3 regions of the Mesorhizobium sp. M1409 genome follow, and region 2 is predicted to be linked to each of the others. Evidence: predicted binding sites of a transcription regulator. Region 2 holds the regulator's gene; each other region holds the start of a gene.
What was found. The regulator PhoB, encoded in region 2, activates phosphate uptake and scavenging genes when phosphate is short. The targets are predictions, from matches to a motif close to TGTCATNNANCTGTCAT.
Positions count from the first base shown of each region.

Region 1: the regulator PhoB is predicted to act here: its motif matches at 5,123-5,139, upstream of NKG99_RS28545 (PhoX family protein).
Region 3: the regulator PhoB is predicted to act here: its motif matches at 2,074-2,090, upstream of NKG99_RS06110 (esterase-like activity of phytase family protein).

Region 1 covers NZ_JAMYKV010000049.1:42,183-49,506, reverse strand. Annotated here, with positions in the region: gene NKG99_RS28560 (ABC transporter permease) at 1-352, shown strand, start outside; gene NKG99_RS28555 (phosphatidylglycerol lysyltransferase domain-containing protein) at 383-1,420, opposite strand; gene NKG99_RS28550 (flavin-containing monooxygenase) at 1,770-2,960, shown strand; gene NKG99_RS28545 (PhoX family protein) at 3,050-5,053, opposite strand; gene NKG99_RS28540 (hypothetical protein) at 5,350-5,820, shown strand; gene NKG99_RS28535 (hypothetical protein) at 6,202-6,594, shown strand; gene NKG99_RS28530 (LuxR C-terminal-related transcriptional regulator) at 6,670-7,324, opposite strand, start outside.
Region 2 covers NZ_JAMYKV010000042.1:31,415-38,738, forward strand. Annotated here, with positions in the region: gene NKG99_RS26350 (type I secretion system permease/ATPase) at 1-902, opposite strand, end outside; gene eglC (endo-1,3-1,4-beta-glycanase EglC) at 947-2,371, opposite strand; gene phoB (phosphate regulon transcriptional regulator PhoB) at 3,109-3,798, opposite strand; gene phoU (phosphate signaling complex protein PhoU) at 3,818-4,525, opposite strand; gene pstB (phosphate ABC transporter ATP-binding protein PstB) at 4,551-5,354, opposite strand; gene pstA (phosphate ABC transporter permease PstA) at 5,351-6,202, opposite strand; gene pstC (phosphate ABC transporter permease subunit PstC) at 6,206-7,189, opposite strand; gene pstS (phosphate ABC transporter substrate-binding protein PstS) at 7,255-7,324, opposite strand, start outside.
Region 3 covers NZ_JAMYKV010000005.1:60,527-67,850, forward strand. Annotated here, with positions in the region: gene NKG99_RS06095 (LacI family DNA-binding transcriptional regulator) at 140-1,165, shown strand; gene NKG99_RS06100 (ferritin family protein) at 1,191-1,505, opposite strand; partial or broken gene NKG99_RS06105 (trimethylamine methyltransferase family protein) at 1,677-2,043, opposite strand; gene NKG99_RS06110 (esterase-like activity of phytase family protein) at 2,204-3,679, shown strand; gene NKG99_RS06115 (L,D-transpeptidase) at 3,736-4,524, opposite strand; gene NKG99_RS06120 (MATE family efflux transporter) at 4,695-6,167, shown strand; gene NKG99_RS06125 (MFS transporter) at 6,187-7,324, opposite strand, start outside.

The DNA.
Region 1 (7,324 bases), on a different contig from region 2:
CTGGATGGTCGCCTTCCTGGTGCTGACGGCGGTGACCTTCAGCCTGTTCGGCTTCATCATTGGCATCTGGGCAAAGAGTTTCGAGCAGTTGCAGCTGGTGCCGCTGCTGATCATCACGCCGCTGACCTTCCTCGGCGGCAGCTTCTATTCGATCAACATGCTGCCCGGCATCTGGCGCACGGTGACACTGTTCAATCCGGTCGTCTATTTGATCAGCGGCTTCCGCTGGAGCTTTTACGGCAAGTCCGACGTCTCGGTCGGCATCAGCCTAGGCATGACGGTCGTCTTCCTGGCCATCTGCATAACGATCGTCGCCTGGATCTTCAGGACCGGTTACCGGCTGAGGAACTGAGCGGCGAAAGTGCCTGAGCCGCAGCCAGGTCTAGATCGCCTTGACGAGCCGCAGCAACCCCAGCATCTCGACATACGTCCCCTTGCGGAAGGCGATGTAGACCGGCTCCTCGACACCGTGGAAGCGGCGCTTGAACGCCGCCTGGCCTTGCAGGTTGAACCTGCGGCGGTTGACCCAGGCAGAATCGTAGGCGCGCTGGAAGGTGTTGCGCCAGAAATCGCTTTCGGGAAATCCGCTCGGACCGATATCGACGAGCGGCGACAGGCCGAGCGTCACCACCGAGATGCCTTGCTCGCGAAAACGGTCGACGGCGAATTTGGTCAGGCCGATCTCGGCATGCGGCGAGGCATCGATATGCTTGCGCTTGAAGGCGGTGGTGTAGCCGATGACCTTGTCGTCGCGATACAATGGGTCGAAGTCGAGCAAGGCGACCAGCTCGCCATTGGGACCATGCAGGACGAAACGGCGCATATCGATGCCGAGATGGTCGGCGAACGGGCGGTTGAGAAAGCCCATTTCCCTACGCTTGACGATGCGGTCGCCGCGCCAGTTGTCGGAGAGCCGGGCGATCTCGTCGAGGTGGATCGTGCGCTTGTCCTCTTCGAACGAGAAGCCCTTCTTCAACAGCCAACGCTCGGAGTAGCGCACGGTCTCGTTGCGCTTTCCGGAAAAATCATGATCAGGCAGGGTGAGGCGCGTATCGATGCCGAGCCGATTGACCTTGTAGCCGAGTCCGGCCAGCACGCGCGCGGTCTCCTCGCCGATCTGCACGAACCACGGGCTGCCGCCGGTCTCGACGAAGCGTCTGATGTAGTCGGACCGCAGCATTGGAGCCGCCACCGGGTCGCCGAGCGCGAAATGATGCTTCATCTTGGTGCCGAAGGCGATGTAGCCGTCGGCGTCGCCGAAATAGGAAAGCTTGTTTTGAACGGCGCTGGAATAGGCTAGCGAGAAGTCACCATGGCGGCGAACCAGCGCCAGGCGCTCGACATGCGTCAGCTCCTGCCGCGCCACCTTGGGCGCGGCGCCCTCAAGGATTTTGTCGAAATAGATCCGCAAGGAGGGCATGGTCGAGATTCCGCGTGCCGCCACAGCGTCGCGCGTTCAAGACGCGCAAAGGTGCTGTAACACTTTGATTCTGCGCATGACCTTGAAAACCGAACCCTGACTCCGGGCATGCGCGTGGGGATGACAGAGACCAGCCCCCAAAGGCCTCGAATCAATCACATTGCCGCGACCTGATTACCGCTGATATCGCGCATATGCCATACAGAGCGCAATCGCGGCCCAATGGATGGCTCGAAAATCGTATGGCTGGAAAATCAGTGGCGGTTTGCTCTATGGATCCTGCACGGGATCAAACGGTTACAGCGCCCTGCGAGCTTGCTGCAATGGTCGAATGGGGATTCGAGGGTGAATGACTGATACGACAATCCGATCGGTTGCGGACCTGCCGATAACGGTCGAGCCGGCAATCGTCGTCGGCGCCGGTGTTGCCGGACTGGTCGCGGCGCATGCCTTGATGAACGCCGGCGTTCCGACGGCAATCCTGGAAAAGGAAAGCCGGCTGGCCGAACCCTGGCATCGGCGGCATCAGCAGTTGCATCTCAACACCCACCGCAATCTTTCTTCGCTGCCCGGCCTTGCCTATCCCCCCGGCACGCCTGCCTTTCCGCAAAGGACGGCCGTCATCCGCCACATGAATGATTTCAGTGGGGAGAACCGGCTGCCGGTGCAGTTTGGCGTCGCTGTCGAAGAGATCACCTTCAAGGGCGATCATTGGGCGCTGCGGACCAGCGCCGGACCGCGCCTTGCCCGCAATGTCGTCATCGCCACTGGCCGCGACAGGCTGCCGTTCATTCCCGAATGGAAAGGCATGAAGGATTTCGCCGGCCGCATCATCCATTCGGCGGATTTCGGCGACGCGCAGGGCTATGCGGGCCAAAAAGTGCTGGTCGTAGGCGCCGGCAATTCGGGTTTCGACGCGCTCAATCATCTGGCCGGCATAAACACGGCAGCCATCTGGCTGTCGGCCCGCAACGGCCCCGCTTTGCTGCCCAAGCGGGTCGGCAAGGTCGCAGTACACAGGCTTTCGCCGCTCATGGCGCGCTTGCCGTTGTGGATCGCCGATGCGGTGATGGCGGCAACGCAGCGCCTGGTTTTCGGCGACCTGACCAAATTCGGCCTGCCGCCAGCGCCCTCGGGCGGCGCCAGCCGGTTGACCTCGGACTATACCGCGATCGCCGCCGACGACGGCGCGGTCAGCGCCATCAAATCGGGCAAGATTACCGTGGTGCCAGCCATACGGGAATTCACCCGCGACGGCGTGATACTGGCCAATGGCAGTCTGGTCTATCCCGACATCGTCATTGCGGCGACAGGCTATCGCACCGGGCTGGAGCCCATGGTCGGCAAGCTCGGCGTGCTCGACGGCAAGGGCGTTCCGCTCTTCAATGGCGGCCAATCCGATCCGAAATTCCCCGGCCTGTGGTTCACCGGCATGCGGCCAAGCATTCGCGGCTGTTTCGCCAATGCCGGCATCCTGGCCAAGGCGATCGCCAAACGGATCGCAGGTTCCGCTGGCGCCTCGTCCGGTGCCTCACGCTGATTTCGGCTCGAGCCGCCGGAACCCACGACCTCCATTAGCAAGTCCCTCCGCGAGCAGGGTGAGCACCAGTTGCAAACGAGTGCCTGATATCAGACCGCGATCTTGCCGCCACCCTGTTTGGTGATGGCGACCACCGCCGGCCGCACCGGCATGTCGGGCTTGAAGTCGGGCCAGCGCGTCGACAGGTCCTCGTAGTAGGATGGGCGGCCGAACGGCTCCCAGTCCTCGCCGCCATCGCCCGGATGCTGGACGGCGACGAAGGCGGTCTGATCGTCCGGTGCGAACAGCGGACCGCACATTTCGGCGCCGATCGGCACGCGGAAGAACAGTTTCGAGGTCGCCCGCGCCGACCCTTCGGTGTCCACCGCCCACAGGCCGTCGGTGCGGCCGGTGGCTTTCGGGCCCTGGCCGTCGGTGGCCACCCACAGGCGACCGGCCGAATCGACCGCGCAATTGTCGGGCATGCCGAACCAGCCATTGGCCGTCGTCGCCGTCGAGAAGGTGGCGCCGACATCGGCCACGGTGGGATCGCCGCATTTCAGCAGCACTTCCCACTTGCCCTTGGCAGCGGCGAAATCGCCGCCATCCTCCGATATTTCGATGATGTGGCCGAAGGCGTTTTCGGCGCGCGGGTTGGCGGCATCGACCTGGTCTGCCTTGCGCTTCGAATTGTTGGTCAGCATGACATAGACCTTGCCGTTGACGGCATTGGGCTGGATGTCTTCGGGGCGGTCCATCTTGGTGGCGCCGAGCAGGTCGGCGGCGCGGCGTGTTTCGATCAGCACGTCGGCCTGGCTGGCAAAGCCGTTTTCGGTCGTCAGCGGCCCCTGGCCGAAGACGATCGGCAGCCATTCGACCGAACCGTCGTCGGCGAACTTCGCGACATGCAGCGTGCCGTCGTCGAGAAGGTCCTTGTTGGCGGCATGGTCGTTCGGATTGAACGCCGCCTTGGTGACGAATTTGTAGACATAATCGAAGCGCTCGTCGTCGCCGAGATAGAAGACGACGCGGCCGTCCTTGGCGACGATCGATTCGGCGCCCTCGTGCTTGAAGCGGCCCATGGCGGTGCGCTTCCTCGGCGTCGAGGTCGGGTCGTTGACATCGACCTCGACGATCCATCCGAAGCGGTTGGCCTCATTGGGCTCCTTGGCGAGGTCGAAACGATCGTAATGCGCGGCCCATTCATACGCGCCTTCGGGAATGCCCAGGCGCTTGTAGTTGGCGGCCTCCTTGTGGCCCTCCGGCAGGTCGCCGGAGAAATAGCCGTGGATGTTCTCCTCGGCCATCACATAGCTGCCCCAGGGCGTGACGCCGCCGGCGCAATTGTTGAGCGTGCCGAAAACCTTGGCGCCGGACGGGTCGGCATTGGTCTTGACGCGGTCGTGGCCGGCGACCGGACCGGACAACGCCATTTCGGTGTTGGAGGTGATGCGGCGGTTGAGCTTTCCGTCGCGCACCACCTGCCATTTGCCCGAGACCTTGCGGATCTCGACGATGGTGCCGCCATGGGCAGCCATCTCGACATCGACCTGCTCCTTCGAGAGCGGTGCGACTTCGGCCGACTTCTTGCCATCCTTTTCGACGATCTTGACGATGCCCGGGAACATGAGATGCGGGTTGGTGTATTCGTGGTTGACGACCAGCAGGCCATGTTCGGCCGAACCGTCGATGGCGATGTAGCCGACATAGTCGTTGTTGTAGCCGAACTGCTTCGCCTGAGCCTGCGCCGACTGTTTCGCCGGGTCGAACTCCGGCGAATCGGCAAACAGCGGATCGCCCCAGCGCAACAGCACATCGGCGTCGTAGCCGGGCGCGACATGGTGCTTGTCGTCGATGCCGGCCTCCAACTCGTCGAACGCGAAGGCCGAGCCTTCCGCAGCCCGGGCTTCGTCGGCGCTGATAAGCGCCAGTGGGCTGACGGTGGCGGCGATGGCCGAGACGGCCAGCGAGCCCTTGAGGAAGCCACGGCGCGAGAACCGCGCGGCGATGACCTCGCCCATGGTGCGGTTGTCGGTGAGGTTGGTGGCCGGGCCGTCGTTTTCCTCGAGCAGGCTGGTGCGGAATCGGGCGTCGGGGGAGCGATGTTCGGTCATTTGGGGCTTGCCTCTGGCTTTGGGGGATGGCTGGAGCGTGTTGCCTGTTTAACCCCTTATATCCGGTCGATCACATTTTCGTGACAGCTCAGGCCGCTTTCAACCGCGTTCCACGATCTCGGCAGCCGACCCCTTTCGCAACGGCGCAATGTGGGGACCAAGGTCCCCGATCAGGCCAAGCAAAGGTCCCTGTTGGCGCGGCATCGGTCGTAGGCCCCCTATGCCAAAGCCGCTATGCCGGCAATGGTCGGCCGCTTGCCAATTTCGGCATCGGCCTGATGAAGAGGAGGACCGGGATGCGCGGATCGATCCCCACCCGCTATCGCCGGCTGACTCTGAGAGCGACATCGGCATTGGCGCTGGCCGTCGTCCCCTATCAACCCGCCTTCCATGGCTCCGCTTCTGGCATCGTTGCCGCGGCCGCGCATGCCAAGGATGGCGGACATGATGGCAGCGGTGGTGGAAGCGGTGGAAGTGCCAGCGGAAACAGCGGCAATTCCGGGCCCGGCGGCGGCGGCGATGGCGCCGGCAACGACCATGGCGGAACCGACAATTCCGGATCCGACAACGGCGGAGCCGGTCATCATGTCAATGCGGCCACTGGCGACAAGGTCGAGGTGGACGGCGACAAGATCAAGGTCGAGCATCCCGATGGCACCACGGAAGAGATCGAGAATGATCGTTTCGAGATGAAGGATGCCCTCGGCCGCACGATCATCGAACGTCCGGCGACGGCGCGCGATTTCAGTCGCCTCCAGGCATTGTGAGGCAAGGCCAGCAGGCAGCGGCCCGGCTTCACAAGTCACCTCCGCCGCCCCCGGCGGAGGTGACTTGATGTCCGGCGTCTGCCGCCGCCAGGCATCGGGAAAGCCAGTTTCCCGATGGCCATCGGCGGTCGCGCCGCCGTTCATACGGCACCTATTAGCACATGTGTAGGACTTTAGTCCAACCTTGCGCTTCCAAAAGTCCTAGGAGACAACCGCAACGGTCGGAGGTCGCTTCCGGGCACCACGTCTTTCGGCGATGTTGGTTGCAACTGCAGCGTTTGAGAGTGGGCGGGCCGGGCTCAATCGACGGAGATCAGGATGCACAGATCGCTCACGACCCGTTGTTGCCGGCTTGCGCTCAAATCCGCGGCTGCGCTGGCGTTGACCATCGCTCCCTATCAGATTGCCTTCGACGGCTCCGTTCCCGGGATTTACGCCGCCAGCGCACAGGCAGAAAAGGGTGGCAATGGCGGTGGCAACAGCGGCGGTGGAAACGGCGGCAACAGCGGTGGCGGCAATGGCGGCAACAGCAGCAGCGGGAATGGCAACAGTGGCAATGCCGGCCAGTCGGGAGCCAACAGAGGTAAGAACGACAATAGCGCGAGCCATGTCAAAGAGGTCGACGTGACAGGCAACAGGATCACAGTCCGGCATCCCGACGGCATAACGGAAAAGATCGAGAATGGTCGTTTCAGGATGGAGGATGCATTCGGTCGCACGATCATCGACCGCCGGGCCACGCCGGCCGATGTCAGCCGTCTCAAGACCTTGTGAAGCTAGCCAACAGGCAACGGCCGGCTTCGCATGTCACCTCCGCCGCCCCCGGCGGAGGTGACCTCGTTTTGCGGCTTAAGACTGGTTCCTGTCGCGGTCGCGCGCCTCACGCATCATCAAAGCTGCTTCGGTGCGGTTTCGCACATTGAGTTTCGACAGCACGCCGGTCATGTGATGCTTGACGGTCTTCTCCTGAAGTTCCAGCCGCAAGGCGACTTCCTTGTTGCTCAGCCCCTCCGCCACCAGCCGCAGGATTTCCGTCTGCCGCTCGGTGAGTTGCCGCAGCCGGTCCGCTATGCCGTTGGTCGGCTGCTGGGACTGGAGATCCGAAAGCAGTCGGGCCGACAGCGTCGGCGAAAGATAGCTTTCGCCGGCCGCCACATTGCGCAGGATGTCGGCAAGCGCGCGCGATCCGATACCTTTGAGGACATAGCCGCACACCCCTGCGTTCAGGGCCATGGTCACATCGGCATTGGCCTCCGAAACGGTCAGCATGACGATCTTTTGGGCGGGATGGCCGGCGAGGATGCTTGCGACCGCGGCCAGACCGCCGCCCGGCATTGAAATGTCGAGCAGCAATATGTCGGGCCGAACCGTCGCGGCGATGCGTTCGGCATCCTGCGCCGTGGCACCCTCGCCAGCCACCTCGAAGCCTCCGATCTCCGACAGGCTGCGCGTCACACCTTCGCGAAAGAGGGGATGATCGTCGATAATGGCGATGCGAATGGCG
Region 2 (7,324 bases):
TTGTCCAACCGCTTCCACGATCGTCTGGCGTCGACGATCTGGCGCCATGAACCGATCAGTTGGTCGAGCGGCTGCAGCGCGCGGGACGACACCAGGGAAGACGCGAAGATCATCCCGGCCGTCATCTTCCCTTGCAGCACGAGCCATGCTCCGACACCCAGTATCGCCAGCTGAAGCATCATGCGTACGGCTCGCGACGTTCCGCTGAAAATCGCGTTGGCCATGGACGAACGGTCATGAAGAATTAGCGCCTCCGCCACGTGCCTACCCCAGACGCGCGCGGCGTTTTGGACCATGCCCATGGCGAGCAGCGTCTCCGCGCTGCGGGCAAAGGCCTGCTCCGACAGGCTGGCGACAGCCGAACGTTCCGCGGACAAAGCGTCGTTCCTGCCGACGGCAAGCTGATTTGCCACGACCAGCGCAAGCAACAGCGCAACTCCTGTCAGCGTAAGCCAAAATAGAAAAGGATGGATGAGGTACAGCAGGGCGAGGAAGAACGGAGCGAACGGCAGGTCGAACAAGACCGCCGCGCCGCGTGACCTGATGAAGGCGCATACCGAGGCAAGGTCGCGCAGTGGAGACAGAGCTGCGCCGCCGGCGTACTTAGCCTCAAGCGAGACGGCGAATGTCCTCGCGCCCAATCTGTTGTCGACCGTGGCTGCAACGCGCTGCGTGTAGACGGAGCGGATCGTATCGAGGAGACCGAGAAAGGCGAGCGCGAGAACCGCGATAGCAGAGAGGTAGAGAAGCGTCTCGACGCTGGAGGACAGCAGGACGCGGTCATAGACCTGCAAGAGATAGAGGGGGATCACCAATAGCAGGATGTTGATGAGGAACGAGAAAACACCGACATCTACGATGGCGCGCCTCAAGACTGCCCGCAGACCAGACTGTGCAATCATTCCCGCGCTCCCAACGGCTCATGGCCCCAACGTGAGGGCGTCGCTTAGACCGAATGGTCGGCCGCGATGTCCAAGGGGTGGTGCTGCAGGTCGTCCAGCGTATAGGCGCGGATGTAGTCGATTTTCATCTCCGCCGGCGTCGCCAGATGGTCAGGAGGCTGGCCGGCAATGCCGCCCACCGCGAGATTTGCCAATATGTACATGGGGTCGTGCATGTCGGACGGCGTTGCCGCTTGGGCGACCTTTACACCATCGTAGGTCCAGACAAGCTCATCCTTCGTCCAGAGCAGGCCATAGGTGTGGAAACCGTCGGTGTCCGCAACGTTCACCGTGGACGAAACCTTCGTGTGCGCTCCCGTCTCATTGGTATGCGCCGTCATGTAGAGCGTGTTCAGGTCCTGGCCGCGCGTTTCGACAACGTCCAGCTCCGGCGGCCACGATCCGTCTTCCGGAAGCAGCCAGAAGGCCGGCCATGCTCCGGCTGTTTCGGGCAGGTCCGCCCGCATTTCGAAATAGCCATAGGCTTGCGCGAAGGTGTCGTGCGTCGTCAGGATCCCCGAGGTGTATTCGTAATTGTTGATCAGAGGCTTGATGTCCTCCGGCGCCTGCGCCGCGGTGATGGTGAGGACGCCGTTTTCAACGCTGAACGGGTGGACGGAACTCGTCGGGCCATAATTGGCGTCGACATACCATTGCAACTCGCCATTGCTGCTCAATGTGCTGCCGTTCGGCGCTCCCCACCAGAAATTGGAATTCCAGGTGCCGTCCTGTCCGTTCCGAAGGCTCAGCGTGTTAAATTCGTCGGAGAAGGACAGCGTCATTCCGGACTTGTCTATCGGCAGCTCGAACTGGGTGGGCTGCAACTTGTCGATGGTCGTATTCTTGAACACCAGGATCTCGTCGGATCCGAGGTTCAGCATCACGTTTGATTCCACCTGAACCATCTGTGAACGGACGGCATCGAACGAAGTGAAGTCATAGCCGTTAAGGCGGACCGTATCAGTCGCACCGAAATCGAAGATAAGATCACTTCCATTTCCTTTAGAGATGGCGAAAGTGTCGGCGCCGTCTCCGCCGATCAGGACATCGTCGCCCTTGCCGCCATCCAGCGTCTGATGACCCGACCCGCCCTTGATGATGTTGTCCAACGCATTTCCGAACGCATATCGATTGGCGCCGGTAACGACGAGGTTCTCGAAATTGTCGGGGAGCTTGTAGCTCATCCATGTGTCGATCGTGTCGATTCCTGCCCCAGGATCCTCGACCACCTTATTGTTGGTGGAATAGAGGTGATAGTAGTCGTCGCCGGCGCCACCGTAGATCGTGACCTTGACGCCGGTGTCTCCCCAGAAGGAGTCGTTGCCGGAGGTGCCATGCAGTTCCGGTCCAGACCCAGTGGCCGAGAACCAATGAGTGGAAGCGCCGGTGTAGGGAAGAGGGATGCCTTTGGCGTTTACGACGGTGCTCATCAGAAATCCTTCCTCATGGTATCCGACCTGGTGAAATCATTCGATACGAGTCCCAGCGACTGCTTCCCAAGCAACGTTGCAACGGATGAAATAGTTCCAGGGAATCGTCATCCGATCCGAGATAATATTGACCATTCGGCGCACATACACTGAATAAAGAGAAGGAATCCGTCCTCCGTCAAAAATATAATTTTAATAAAATTCTATATTTATGTGAAAGTCGCGTGCTTTGACGGATATAGATAAATGCATTAGTTCAATCCTCGCTAGAAGGAGCACGATTTGGAGGGCAGAGTTTTACGGGCAAAATGGCGATTATGACCGACTAATCGCGAACCGTTCTTCCCGCGGCCAGCCGGACACAACAGCAGTTTGAGAGATCGCAGAGCAATCGAGTTGTGAAGTGACCGACCAGTTAGCCACGCACAATCAATTCCAGCATGGCTCACTCCGCTGCGGACGTTTCGCTGCGACCGGGCAACGACCGCGAAGGGTCGGTTAAAGATTTCAATCCCGCCTGCTTGAATGTCCGCCATCGCTTTTTGGATGCCAGAAGCCGCCTGTCGCCTTGGCCCAAATGCGGTCATTCGAAAACTGATGGGATGACCGCTCCTGGGCGCCACATGCTCGTTCTCCACCGATGAGACGAATGCAACATTCCACCCTTCGCGGCCGTTGGCGACCGCCTGCTGACCGAGCTTGAACCTGGGTTCCGATTTATCGGGATGGGATGGGAATTAATCTTCCCTGATCGCGTAGCCTGCACCTCGAATGGTGCGGATGACGTCGGGCATGCGGCCGTTGTTGACCGCCTTGCGCAGCCGGCCGACATGCACGTCCACCGTGCGTTCGTCGATGTAGATCGTCTCACCCCAGACATTGTCGAGCAGCTGGCTGCGCGAGAACACGCGGCCGGGATGGCGCATCATGAATTCGAGCAGGCGGAATTCGGTCGGCCCGAGCCGGATCTCGCTCTTCTTGCGATAGACCCGATGCGATTCTCGATCGAGCACGATGTCGCCGACCTTCAGCACGCTGGACAGCACTTCCGGCTTGGCACGGCGCAGCAGCGCCTTGACCCTGGCCATGAACTCCGGCGTCGAGAAAGGCTTGACCAGATAGTCGTCGGCGCCGGTCGAGAGGCCGCGCACGCGGTCGCTCTCCTCGCCGCGCGCGGTCAGCATGATGATCGGCAGCCGCTCGGTCTCGGGGCGCATTCGCAGGCGTCGGCAGAGTTCGATGCCGGAAACCGCCGGCACCATCCAGTCGAGCACCAGAAGGTCAGGCACGTTCTCCTGCAGCCGGATCTCGGCCTCGTCGCCGCGCGTCACCACCTCGACCTGATAGCCCTCGGACTCCAGATTATAACGGAGCAGCACGCCTAGCGGCTCCTCGTCCTCCACCACCATGATGCGTGGCGCGATCATCGGCTGGTCACCCCTGTCGTCATGCCGCCGGCGCGGACATTGTCGTCTCGTCCTGCTTCGGACGATTGGCCGGCAGCTGCGTGCCGGTCAAAACATAATAGGCATTTTCCGCGATGTTGGTGACGTGGTCGCCGATGCGCTCGAGATTCTTGGCGCAGAACAAAAGATGCGTGCACGCGGTGATGTTGCGCGGGTCTTCCATCATATAGGTGAGAAGTTCGCGGAACACGGAGGTGTATTTGACGTCGATGCGTTCGTCGTCGGCACGCAGTTTCGCCAGCGCGGCGGCGTCACGCGCCGCATATTCCTCGATGACGCCCTGCACCTGGATCAGCACCAGTTGTGCCATTCCATCGATCGAGTGCGAAAGGTCGCGCGGCGTAACGCTGAGGCCGACAGTGCCGACGCGCTTGGCGATGTTCTTGGCAAGGTCGCCGATGCGTTCGAGATCGCCGGCCATGCGGATCGAACCGACGACATGGCGCAGATCGTCGGCCATCGGCTGCCGCTTGGCGATCAGCGTGATGGCGCGGTCGTCGAGCTCCCGCTGGCGCGCGTCCATGATCGCGTCGTCGGAGACGACGCGCTGTGCCAAGGCGTTGTCGGAATTCAACAGCGCCTTGGTCGCACCGCCGACCATCGAGCTGGCGAGATCGCCCATGTCGCTGATGAGCTTGCTGATCTGACCGAGATCCTCGTCGAAAGAAGCGACTGTGTGTTCGCTCATGATCCTGTTCCTCGTATGCCTGAGCTCAGCCGAAGCGGCCGGTGATGTAGTCCTGCGTGCGCTTCTCGCGGGGCGACGTGAAGATCTTCTCGGTGCGGTCGAACTCGACCAGCTCGCCCAGATACATGAAGGCCGTCTGCTTCGACACGCGCGCCGCCTGCTGCATGTTGTGGGTGACGATGACGATCGTGTAGTCGGCTTGCAACTCGTCGATCAGCTCCTCGATCTTGGCGGTCGACAGCGGATCGAGCGCCGAGGCGGGCTCGTCGAGCAGGATGACTTCCGGCTTCACCGCCACGGTACGGGCGATGCAGAGCCGCTGCTGCTGGCCGCCTGAGAGGCTGAGGCCGCTGGCGTCGAGCTTGTCCTTGACCTCGGTCCAGAGTGCCGCGCGCTTCAGCGCCTGCTCGACGCGGCCGTCCATCTCGGATTTGCTCAGCTTCTCGTAGAGCCTGATGCCGAAAGCGATGTTTTCATAGATCGACATCGGAAATGGCGTCGGCTTCTGGAACACCATGCCGATCTTGGTGCGCAGCAGGTTGAGGTCCTGCGAGCGGTCAAGAACGTTCTGGCCGTCGAGCAGCACCTGACCGTCGGCCGTCTGCCTGGGATAAAGCTCATAGATGCGGTTGAAGACGCGCAGCAGCGTCGACTTCCCGCAGCCCGAAGGCCCGATGAAGGCGGTGACGCTGCGCTCCGGCAAGGACAGCGTGATGTCCTTCAGCGCCTTCGATTGGCCGTAGTAGAAGTTGAGGTTCTTGACCTCGATCTTGGCCTTGGCGGTGGCCTCGGCGGCGATCGTCATGTCTGGAGACAACATCTGGCTCATTTGTCCTCTCTGCGTCCGGTCAGGCTGCGCGCAACGATGCTGAGCGCGAGAACCGTCAATGTGATGATAAGTGCGCCGGTCCAGGCCAGTTGCTGCCATTCCTCGTAAGGGCTGAGAGCGAACTGGAAGATGGTGACAGGCAAGCTGGCCATCGGCGCGTTGAGATTGCTCGACCAGAACTGGTTGTTGAGCGCCGTGAAGAGCAGTGGTGCCGTCTCGCCGGAGATACGGGCGATCGACAGCAATATGCCGGTGACAATGCCGGAAAGCGCGGCGCGGTAGGCGACCGACTTGATGACCACCCAGCGCGGCGCGCCGATCGCGGTGCCGGCTTCGCGCAAGGCGTTCGGCACCAAATTGAGCATGTCTTCGGTGGTGCGCACCACAACCGGAATGACGAGGATGGCGAGCGCGACAGCACCGGCGATTGCCGAGAAATGCCCCATCGGCCGCACCATCAATTCGTAGACGAACAGGCCGATGATGATCGACGGCGCCGACAGCAGGATGTCGTTGATGAAGCGCACCACGGTGGTCAGCTTGGAAAAGCGACCGTATTCGGCCATGTACGTGCCGGCCAGCACACCGATTGGCGTGCCGACGATGACGGCGATGATCGTCATGACCACGCTGCCGTAAATGGCGTTGAGCAGGCCGCCGGCGTCGCCGGGAGGCGGCGTCATCTGCGTGAAGACGTCAAGGGACAGGCCGGCGGCGCCCTTGTAGACCAGCGCGCCGAGGATGAGCGCCAGCCAGGCAAGTCCGATGCCCGCCGCGGTGACGCACAGCGTCATCATCACGGCATTCTTCCTCTTGCGGCTCTGGTGAAGCGATGTGGCTGTCGACATCGGTCAGGCTCCGGTGCGGGCGTCGATGCGCATCAGCATGTAGCGGGCGATGGCAAGGATCAGGAAGGTGATGACGAACAGGATCAGGCCGAGCGCCACCAGCGAAGACGTGTAGAGGTCGCCGACGGCTTCGGTGAATTCATTGGCGATGGTCGCGGAGATCGTCGTTGCCGGCGCGAACAGCGAGGTCGAGATGCGGTGCGCGTTGCCGATGACGAAGGTCACCGCCATGGTTTCGCCCAGCGCGCGGCCAAGGCCGAGCATGACGCCGCCCATGATACCGATCCTTGTGTAGGGAATGACGACGCGGCGGGTCACTTCCCAGGTCGTGCAGCCGATGCCGTAGGCGGATTCCTTCAGCACCGGCGGCACCGTGTCGAAGACGTCCTTGGTGATCGAGGTGATGAAGGGCAGCACCATGATGGCCAGGATCAGCGACGAGGTCAGCAGGCCGATGCCATAGGGCGGACCGGCAAACAGGCTGCCGAGGCCGGGAATGCCGTGGAACACGCCGATGATGAACGGCTGCACGATCGTCTGCAGGAACGGCGCCAGCACGAACAGGCCCCAGATGCCGTAAATGATCGAGGGGATGCCGGCCAGCAGTTCCACCGCCATGCCGATCGGCCGCCGCAACGGGCGTGGGCAAAGCTCGGTGAGAAAGATGGCGATTCCGATGCCGAGCGGCACGGCAATCAGGATGGCGATGGCCGACGTGATGATGGTGCCGTAGATCGGTGCCAGCGCGCCGAACTTCTCCGTCACCGGATTCCAGCTTTCGCTGGTCAGGAAAGAGAAGCCGAAGGTCGACAGGGCTTGCCAGGATCCGGCAAACAGCGAGATCGCGACGCCGCCAAGCAGGACCAGCACCAATATGGCGGCGGCCCGGGTCATCCCGTGGAAGATTGCGTCGGTCAGCGCGAATCGTCTGACGATCGCATCGCGCGAACCTCGAATGGCTGGCAAGGCTTCCTGGACAGCGCTCATGTGAAGCTCGGCTCTTTGAGTTGAGGAAAAAGGAGCGCCGCGCCGCGGCGCTCCTTCAAAGGTTATTACTCGCCTGCGTAGACGGGCTTCCCGTCGGCCTGGATGTCGGCCTTCCAGGAGGTCTTGATCAGGTCG
Region 3 (7,324 bases), on a different contig from region 2:
GCCGTAAACGGTTTTCCGTAAACGTTTACGAGAACACACCCGAAGGCGTAGAATGTCAATTGGCCGCTCGCGAAAATCGTCTTGTCGCCTTGGCCTGGGCGGCTGCCGGTGCTAGCCAAGCAAGGGGGAGAACAGTCACTTGGCATCCAGCATTCACGACCTTGCCCGTCACCTGAACATTTCGATCGGCACGGTGTCGCGCGCCCTCAACGGCCGCGCCGATGTCAATGCCGACACGCGCCAACGCGTGCTCGAGGCAGCCAGGACGCTCAACTATTCGCCGAACCAGTCCGGCCGCAGTCTCAGGCAAGGCGCCACCCATTCGATCGCCTTCATGCTGCAGCCGCATCCAGGCGACCAGCAATATGGCGAGCCGTTCTTCATTCCGTTCCTGATCGGGCTGCAGGCCAGGCTCGCCGAAAGCGGACTCGACCTGATCGTGGTCATGGGTGCGCCCGGCGACTACCAGCAGGAGCGGCTGCGCCGTGTCGTCGAGACGCGCCGCGCCGATGCGGTGCTGCTGGCCTGGACCCGGCGCGAGGACGAGCGCATCGACTATCTCACCCAGACCGGTTTTCCGTTCGCCACGCTCGGGCGCAGCCGTTCCGGGGCCAAGTCCTACCCTTCCCTCGACCTCGATTTCGAAAAAGCCGGAGCCGATGCGGTCGACCGCCTCGTCGCGCGCGGCCACCGCCGCATCGCCGCCGTCCGCCCGTCGCTCGATCTCAACTTCGTCTACCTGTTCCTGGCCGGCTACCGCAAGGCCCTGCGGCGGCACGGCATCGAGGTCGACCCCGAGTTGATTGCGTCCGGCTTCATCAACGAGGCCGGCGGCTACGAGGTGACGCCGCGGGTGATGCGCTCGAAAGACCCGCCAACCGCCATCATCTTCAACAATGACGCGATGGCGCTTGGTGGCTGCAAGGCGCTGGCCGAGATGGGCATCAGGCCGGGTCACGACATGGCGGTGACCGTCATCGTCGACACACCGCTCTGCCGCTACTTCTCGCCGGCGCTGACCGCCTTCCGCCCGGCGCTGGAGCCGATGGGACAGCGGCTCGCCGAAATGCTGCTGGCGTCAATGCCGGCCTTCGCCGGCCCGGAAGGTCCGCGGGTCATGCGCGAGGTCTGGCCGCTGGAGCTGATCGCGCGCGACAGCGATTGATCGTGGGCGAGGCCGGCAAAGACGCTCAATCCACCTTCTCCTCGCCCTTCTCGCCGGCCTTGACGATGTCACCGGTGGTGAACAGGATTTCCTTCAGTTCCGCCCGCCAGTCCTCCTTCTGGCGCAGCAGGAATTCGAGATCCATGCCGAAATGCTTGAACTCCTCGCCTTGCGCGTTCTTCATGATGGCCCGCGCTTGCGCGTCTTTTTCCACCGACATGCGCTGTTCGTACCAGCTGATCGCTTCCGCCTCCTCGATCAGCGAGGTGATCATGCGGGCAAAGGTCCGCACCTCCTGCGTCAATTCTTCGGGCGGTTCGTGATACTGGTCGAATCCCATGTCGTCCTCCCACAATGGCTGGCAAATGCGACAAGGCACCGGCCGTAACCCTGAATGTCTTGGGACGCCGCTGGTTCCGCGGCGTGGCCGCAATTCGGCAGGAGCAAGAAATCAAACGCCCGTAGCGGCGCTGTCTCACGACACCGGCGCCGCTCCACCCTCCGCCGTTCGCGTGCCGAATGCCGGTGCACCCGACTTCATGTCGACATTGGAGGAGAAGGAGCCGTAGACGACCGGCGCACCGGGCCGCACGAGCTGCGCCAGCGTCAGCCCGGCCAGCGCTTCGGCATGCTGCAGCGTCAGCGCGCCGGCAACGGTAATCGGCGCCATGGCGCCCGCCAGGCAGAACGGCGTGATCACCGAGACTTGGCCCGCATGTGCAAAATCGATGATGCCTTGCGCCATCGGAATGTCGGCGCGGCGAGTTGGTGTTGATGACGGTGTAACAATGGGCGCCTGCCAGAAACTCCTCCTGCGACAAGCCGCGCGCCAGCTGCAGCATCTCGAAGCCGTCCTCGATTTGCGGTGTGCCGCGCGCGCGAACACGAACCTGGCATGCATCATGCGCTGTCACGCAAGCATCATGTTCGCGCCGTAGACCGCGCTTCGGGAGGTGCTAGCTGCATCATCGTTGTCGCACCTCTTCAGCTTTTCGTCCCGCGGCCGCTCCGGCACATCTGTCACAAAGAGGACTATCCATGAAACACCTGTACCGAACCGCGTCGCTCGGCATCGCGCTGGCCTTGTTCACCGCCTTGACGCCGGCGCTCGCCGACAGCACCGCGACGATCGGCGGCCTCGTCAACAAGGGACTGGTCGGCGTCGGCCGCATCCCGGCCGCTCTGCGTGACAAGTTCGGCGAGACGTTCGGCTCGGGCTCCGGCATGTCGATCGACACCGCCAGCTGGACGCATGACGCGAGCGGCTACAAGGGTTCGCTCTGGCTGCTTCCGGACCGAGGCTACAATGTCGTCGGCACCACCGACTACCGGCCGCGCCTCAACACGATCGGCATCGAGTTTACCCCGGTCACACCAGGTGCGGCACCCGCCGCCGGCCAGGAGCAGACGGGCATCACGGCGACGCTTATCGAGACCATGCTTCTCACCGACGACAAGGGCGCCGATGCCACCGGCCTCGATCCGCTCAACGGCGTGCGCGCGGCAAGCGGCGACATGCCGATCCTGCCCGAAGCCAACGGCAAGCTGGCGCTCGACAACGAGGCGATCGCGCGCCTGCCCGACGGCACCATGTTCATCTCCGACGAATACGGCCCCAACATCTACCGCTTCTCCGCCGACGGACATCTGTTGTCGGCGACCCAGCCGCCGGCGGCGCTGGTGCCGATGCGCCGCGGCGCGCCGAACTTCGCCTCGGACAATCCCGGCCCGGGTGCCGCCGAGCCCGATCCGAAGGATCCCGATAGCGGCCGCCAGAACAACCAGGGCCTCGAAGGCATGGCGATGACGCCCGACGGCAAGTTCCTGATCGCCGTGCTGCAGTCGGCACCCAGGCAGGATGGCGGCGATTCGCCCGCGACGCGCCAGAACACCAGGGCGCTGGTCTATGACGCATCCGACCGCGCCCATCTCAAGCTGGCGCATGAGTATGTCGTGCCGCTGCCGGTGTTCACGGATGCCAAGGGCAAGACCAAGATCGCCGCGCAAAGCGAGATCGTGGCGTTGTCGGATCAGACGTTCCTGATGCTGGCGCGCGACAGCGGCAACGGCCAGGGCGTGAAGGGCGACACCTCGCTGGTGCGCCAGATCTTCGTCGTCGACGTCTCGGCCGCGACGGACATCGCCGGCGGCGCGTTCGATGCCGCCGGCAAGCCGCTGGCGCCCAAGGGCGTGCTCGACCCATCGGTGACGCCGGCCAAGCTGACGCCGTTCATCGACATCAACGACAATGCCGAGCTCGGCCGCTTCGGCCTGCACAACGGCGCGCCGAACGACAGGAACAACCTGTCGGAGAAGTGGGAGGCGATGTCGCTCGCCAGCGTGCTCGATCCGAAGCTGCCCGACGACTATTTCCTGTTCGTCGCCAACGATAACGACTTCCTCGCCCAGGACGGCTTCCAGGTCGGCGCGCCCTACAAGGCCGACGACGGCGCCGATGTCGACACCATGTTCCTGGTCTACCAGGTCACGCTGCCGGGCCTGGCCAAGAAGTAACGACCACTGCCCAGGCGGGCGCGCCGAGCGCGTCCGCCTGAGCAGATCGTGAAGGCTTAGTTCAGCATCTCCGCATCCCTTGGCACGCCGGCATCGATCGGCTCGGCAGTCCTGTTCGACACGGCGGTGATCTTGCCGGCGGCCGACAGATTGGGGCGCACGAAGACCGGCGCGACGCCGTTGACCCGGCTGTAGAGGTCGATGATGTCCTGGTTCATGAAGCGCACACAGCCCGACGATGCGTTCTTGCCGATGGAATCCCACTCCGACGTGCCGTGCAGCCGGTACATCGTGTCCTTGCCGTCGCGGAAGAGATACAGCGCGCGGGCGCCAAGCGGGCTCTGCGGGCCGGGCGGCATGCCGTCCTTGTATTTCGCCAGTTCCGGCCGGCGCTGGATCATTTCCGGCGGCGGTGTCCAGACCGGCCATTTCTTCCTCGCCTGAACCACCGCGCTGCCGGTCCATCCGAAACCGGCCTTGCCGAGGCTGACGCCGTAGCGGATAGCCTTGCCGCCATCGCCCACCAGATAGAGGAAGTGCTCGGACGTATCGACGACGATCGTGCCGGGTTTCTCTCCGGTCGGGTCGGACACGATCTGGCGCACGAATTTCGGATCGAGCTTGGCCACCGGGATTGCCGGCAATTGATAGCCCTCGTCGGTGCGCGCCGCATACATGCTTGCGGCATCGCCGAAAGCCGGATCGCTTGGGGGTGCCGCCACCGGCGGCGGCGCCACGTCCGTCGTGGTGCACGCCGAAAGCGCAATCGAGGCCGCGCCCAAGGCGGATGCACCGAGAAACGCGCGCCGGCTCAGGCGCTCGGAAAACAGCGGAATATCGGACATGAACCCCCCGGTCTATCCAAGATCTAGTAGGAATGCGGCCCCACGCATCAAGGATCAATATCCCATTCCTGAAGTTTTGAGAACATGATTAGATCAAGGCAGACCTGTCCCGTGGAATCGGCGATCATCGTGGACCGGACTTGAGACAAACCTTCGCCGAGTTGCCAGCCATGGACGAAAAAATGCCCTCGCGCCGCCGCACCGGCGACCTGACCAGCGGGCCGATTCCGCGCACGCTTCTGCTGTTCGCACTGCCGGTGCTCGGCTCCAACGTGCTGCAGTCGCTCAACGGGTCGATCAACGCGGTCTGGGTTGGCCGTTTCCTCGGCGAATCGGCACTGACCGCCACCTCCAACGCCAACCTCGTCCTGTTCCTGATCCTCGGCACGGTGTTCGGCATCGGCATGGCGGCGACCATCCTGGTGGCCCAGTCGGTCGGAGCCCGCGACCTGCCGGAGGCGCGCCGCATCGTCGGCACAAGCGCCACCTTCTTCTTCCTCGTCTCGGTGGTGTTCGCGGTCTGCGGCTGGATCTGGGTCGACGCCATCCTGGGCGCGCTGGGCACGCCGGCCGACGCCCTGCCGCTGGCCCGCTCCTACCTGCGCATCATCTTCATCGCCGTGCCGATGATGAACCTTCTGTCCTTCGTCATGACCGTGCTGCGCGGTGCCGGCGATTCACGCACGCCCTTCTTCTTCATGGCGCTGGCCGTCGTCCTCGACATCGTCCTCAACCCGCTGCTCATCCGCGGCATCGGGCCGTTTCCCGAACTCGGCATCGCCGGCTCCGCTACGTCCACGCTGATCGGCCAGACCGTGAGCGTGATCGCCATCCTCATCGTGCTCTATATGCGCAAGCATCCGCTGCGGCTGGCCGGCGCCGATCTCGCTTTGCTGCGGCCCGACCCCTCCTTGCTGCGCATCGTCGTCTTCAAGGGCGTGCCGATGGGGTTGCAGATGATCGTCATCTCGGCAGCAGCACTGACGGTGATGGGCATGGTCAATTCCTACGGTTCGCAAGTCGCCGCCGCCTACGGCATCGCCGCGCAGCTATGGACCTACATCCAGATGCCGGCGCTCGCCATCGGCGCCGCGGTTTCCTCGATGGCGGCGCAGAATGTCGGCGCCGGGCGCTGGGATCGGATCGGCCGCATCGCGGCGTCCGGGGTCGGATTCAACATGGTCCTGACGGGCGCACTGGTTGCCATGCTTTCCGTTTTCGACCGCCCCGTGCTGAGCCTGTTCCTGAGCGGCGATAGTGCCGCGATCGACATCGCTATCCACGTCAACACCATCGCGTCGTGGTCGTTCATCCTGTTCGGTATCACCATCGTGCTGTTTGCCACGGTGCGCGCCACGGGCGCCGTGATGCCGCCGCTGGTCATCCTGGTGATCTCGGTGCTGGTCGTGCGCACCGGCTTTGCCTATTTCATGCGCGGCGTGCTCGGTGAGGAGGCGCTGTGGTGGAGTTTTCCAGCCGGCTCGATCACGTCGCTGGTTCTGGCGGCGGCCTACTACCGCTTCGGCGGCTGGCGGACCTTGCACATGATCGAGAACAGGCCGGCCGCCGGCGAACCACCGGATACCGGGCTTGGCGTGCCGCGCCAGCGCGCCAACATGGCGCCCGAAATGCCGAGCGGCTGAGCCCGAGCGGCGCCTCGTCTCAACGCCTGTGTTTCAGCCCGAAGGCCAGCGCCACCACCGCAAATATGATAATCATGCCCGCAAAGGCCAGGCTTGCGGCGATAGAATTGGCATAGGTCGAAACGATGCCGATGCCGATGACGGGCAAGGCATTGCCGACAAAGCAGCAGATGAAGAAGCTGGACACCACCTCCGCGCGGCGATCCCGCGGCGCGATCTCGTTCACCACCTGCAGGCCACCACGGTAGCCGAGCGCCGCCACCACGCCGCAGCAGGCTGTCGCCGCGATCATCAACGCCAGCGAAGCCATCATTTGCGCCGCCACCACCAACAAAACGCTTGGGATCATCAATGCCAGCGCGGCCAGCATGGCTTTGTTGCTCTTCATGTGCATCAGAACCACGATGCTGAGCGCGGTGACGATCGCCAGTTCGAAGAACAGCGCGCCGGCGACGGCGTGGTTGGCCTCATGCAGCTGCTGCGCAAGGATGCTCGGCGCCACGACGGCATAAAAGCCGACCAGCGCCATCGCGCCAAAGCCGGTGACCGCCGGCGCGACGAAACGCGCGCGGATATCCTCCGGCACGGAGAGTTGCGGCCGGATGGAAACATATTTGAGGCCACGTGGCTTCGCCACCGTTTCACGGGTGCGCCAGACCAGGATCGTCACCACCGCGAGTGCCGCCAGGTAGACGATGAAGACCAGCCGCAACCGCCAGGGCTCGTACTCGGCCAGAAGTCCTGAGATCAAGGCGCCAAAACCGAGGCCGAGGAAATTGGTGCTGGTGGCGATGACGCTGGCGCGCGACTTGTCCGCACCGGGAAGAAGCTCGGCAATCCATGCGGTTCCCGTCCCCGCGCCAACGCCGATGCCGAGCCCGCTCAGAATGCGGGCGACGTCGAGCGACACGACGTTTCCGGCAAACAGGAAGACAAGCGCGCTGACGATGGCGACAAGCATGGCCGCCAGGCTCGCGGGCCGGCGCCCGACAACGTCCGAGATACCGCCCAGCATCAACAGTGCCGCCAGATTGCCGACGACATACACCGCGTAGATCAGCGTCAGCGTGATTTGTGAAAAGCCGAATTGCTGCTTGTAGATGATGTAGAGCGGCGTCAGCACGGTGCTGCCGGCAAACAGCACCGCGATCATCGCG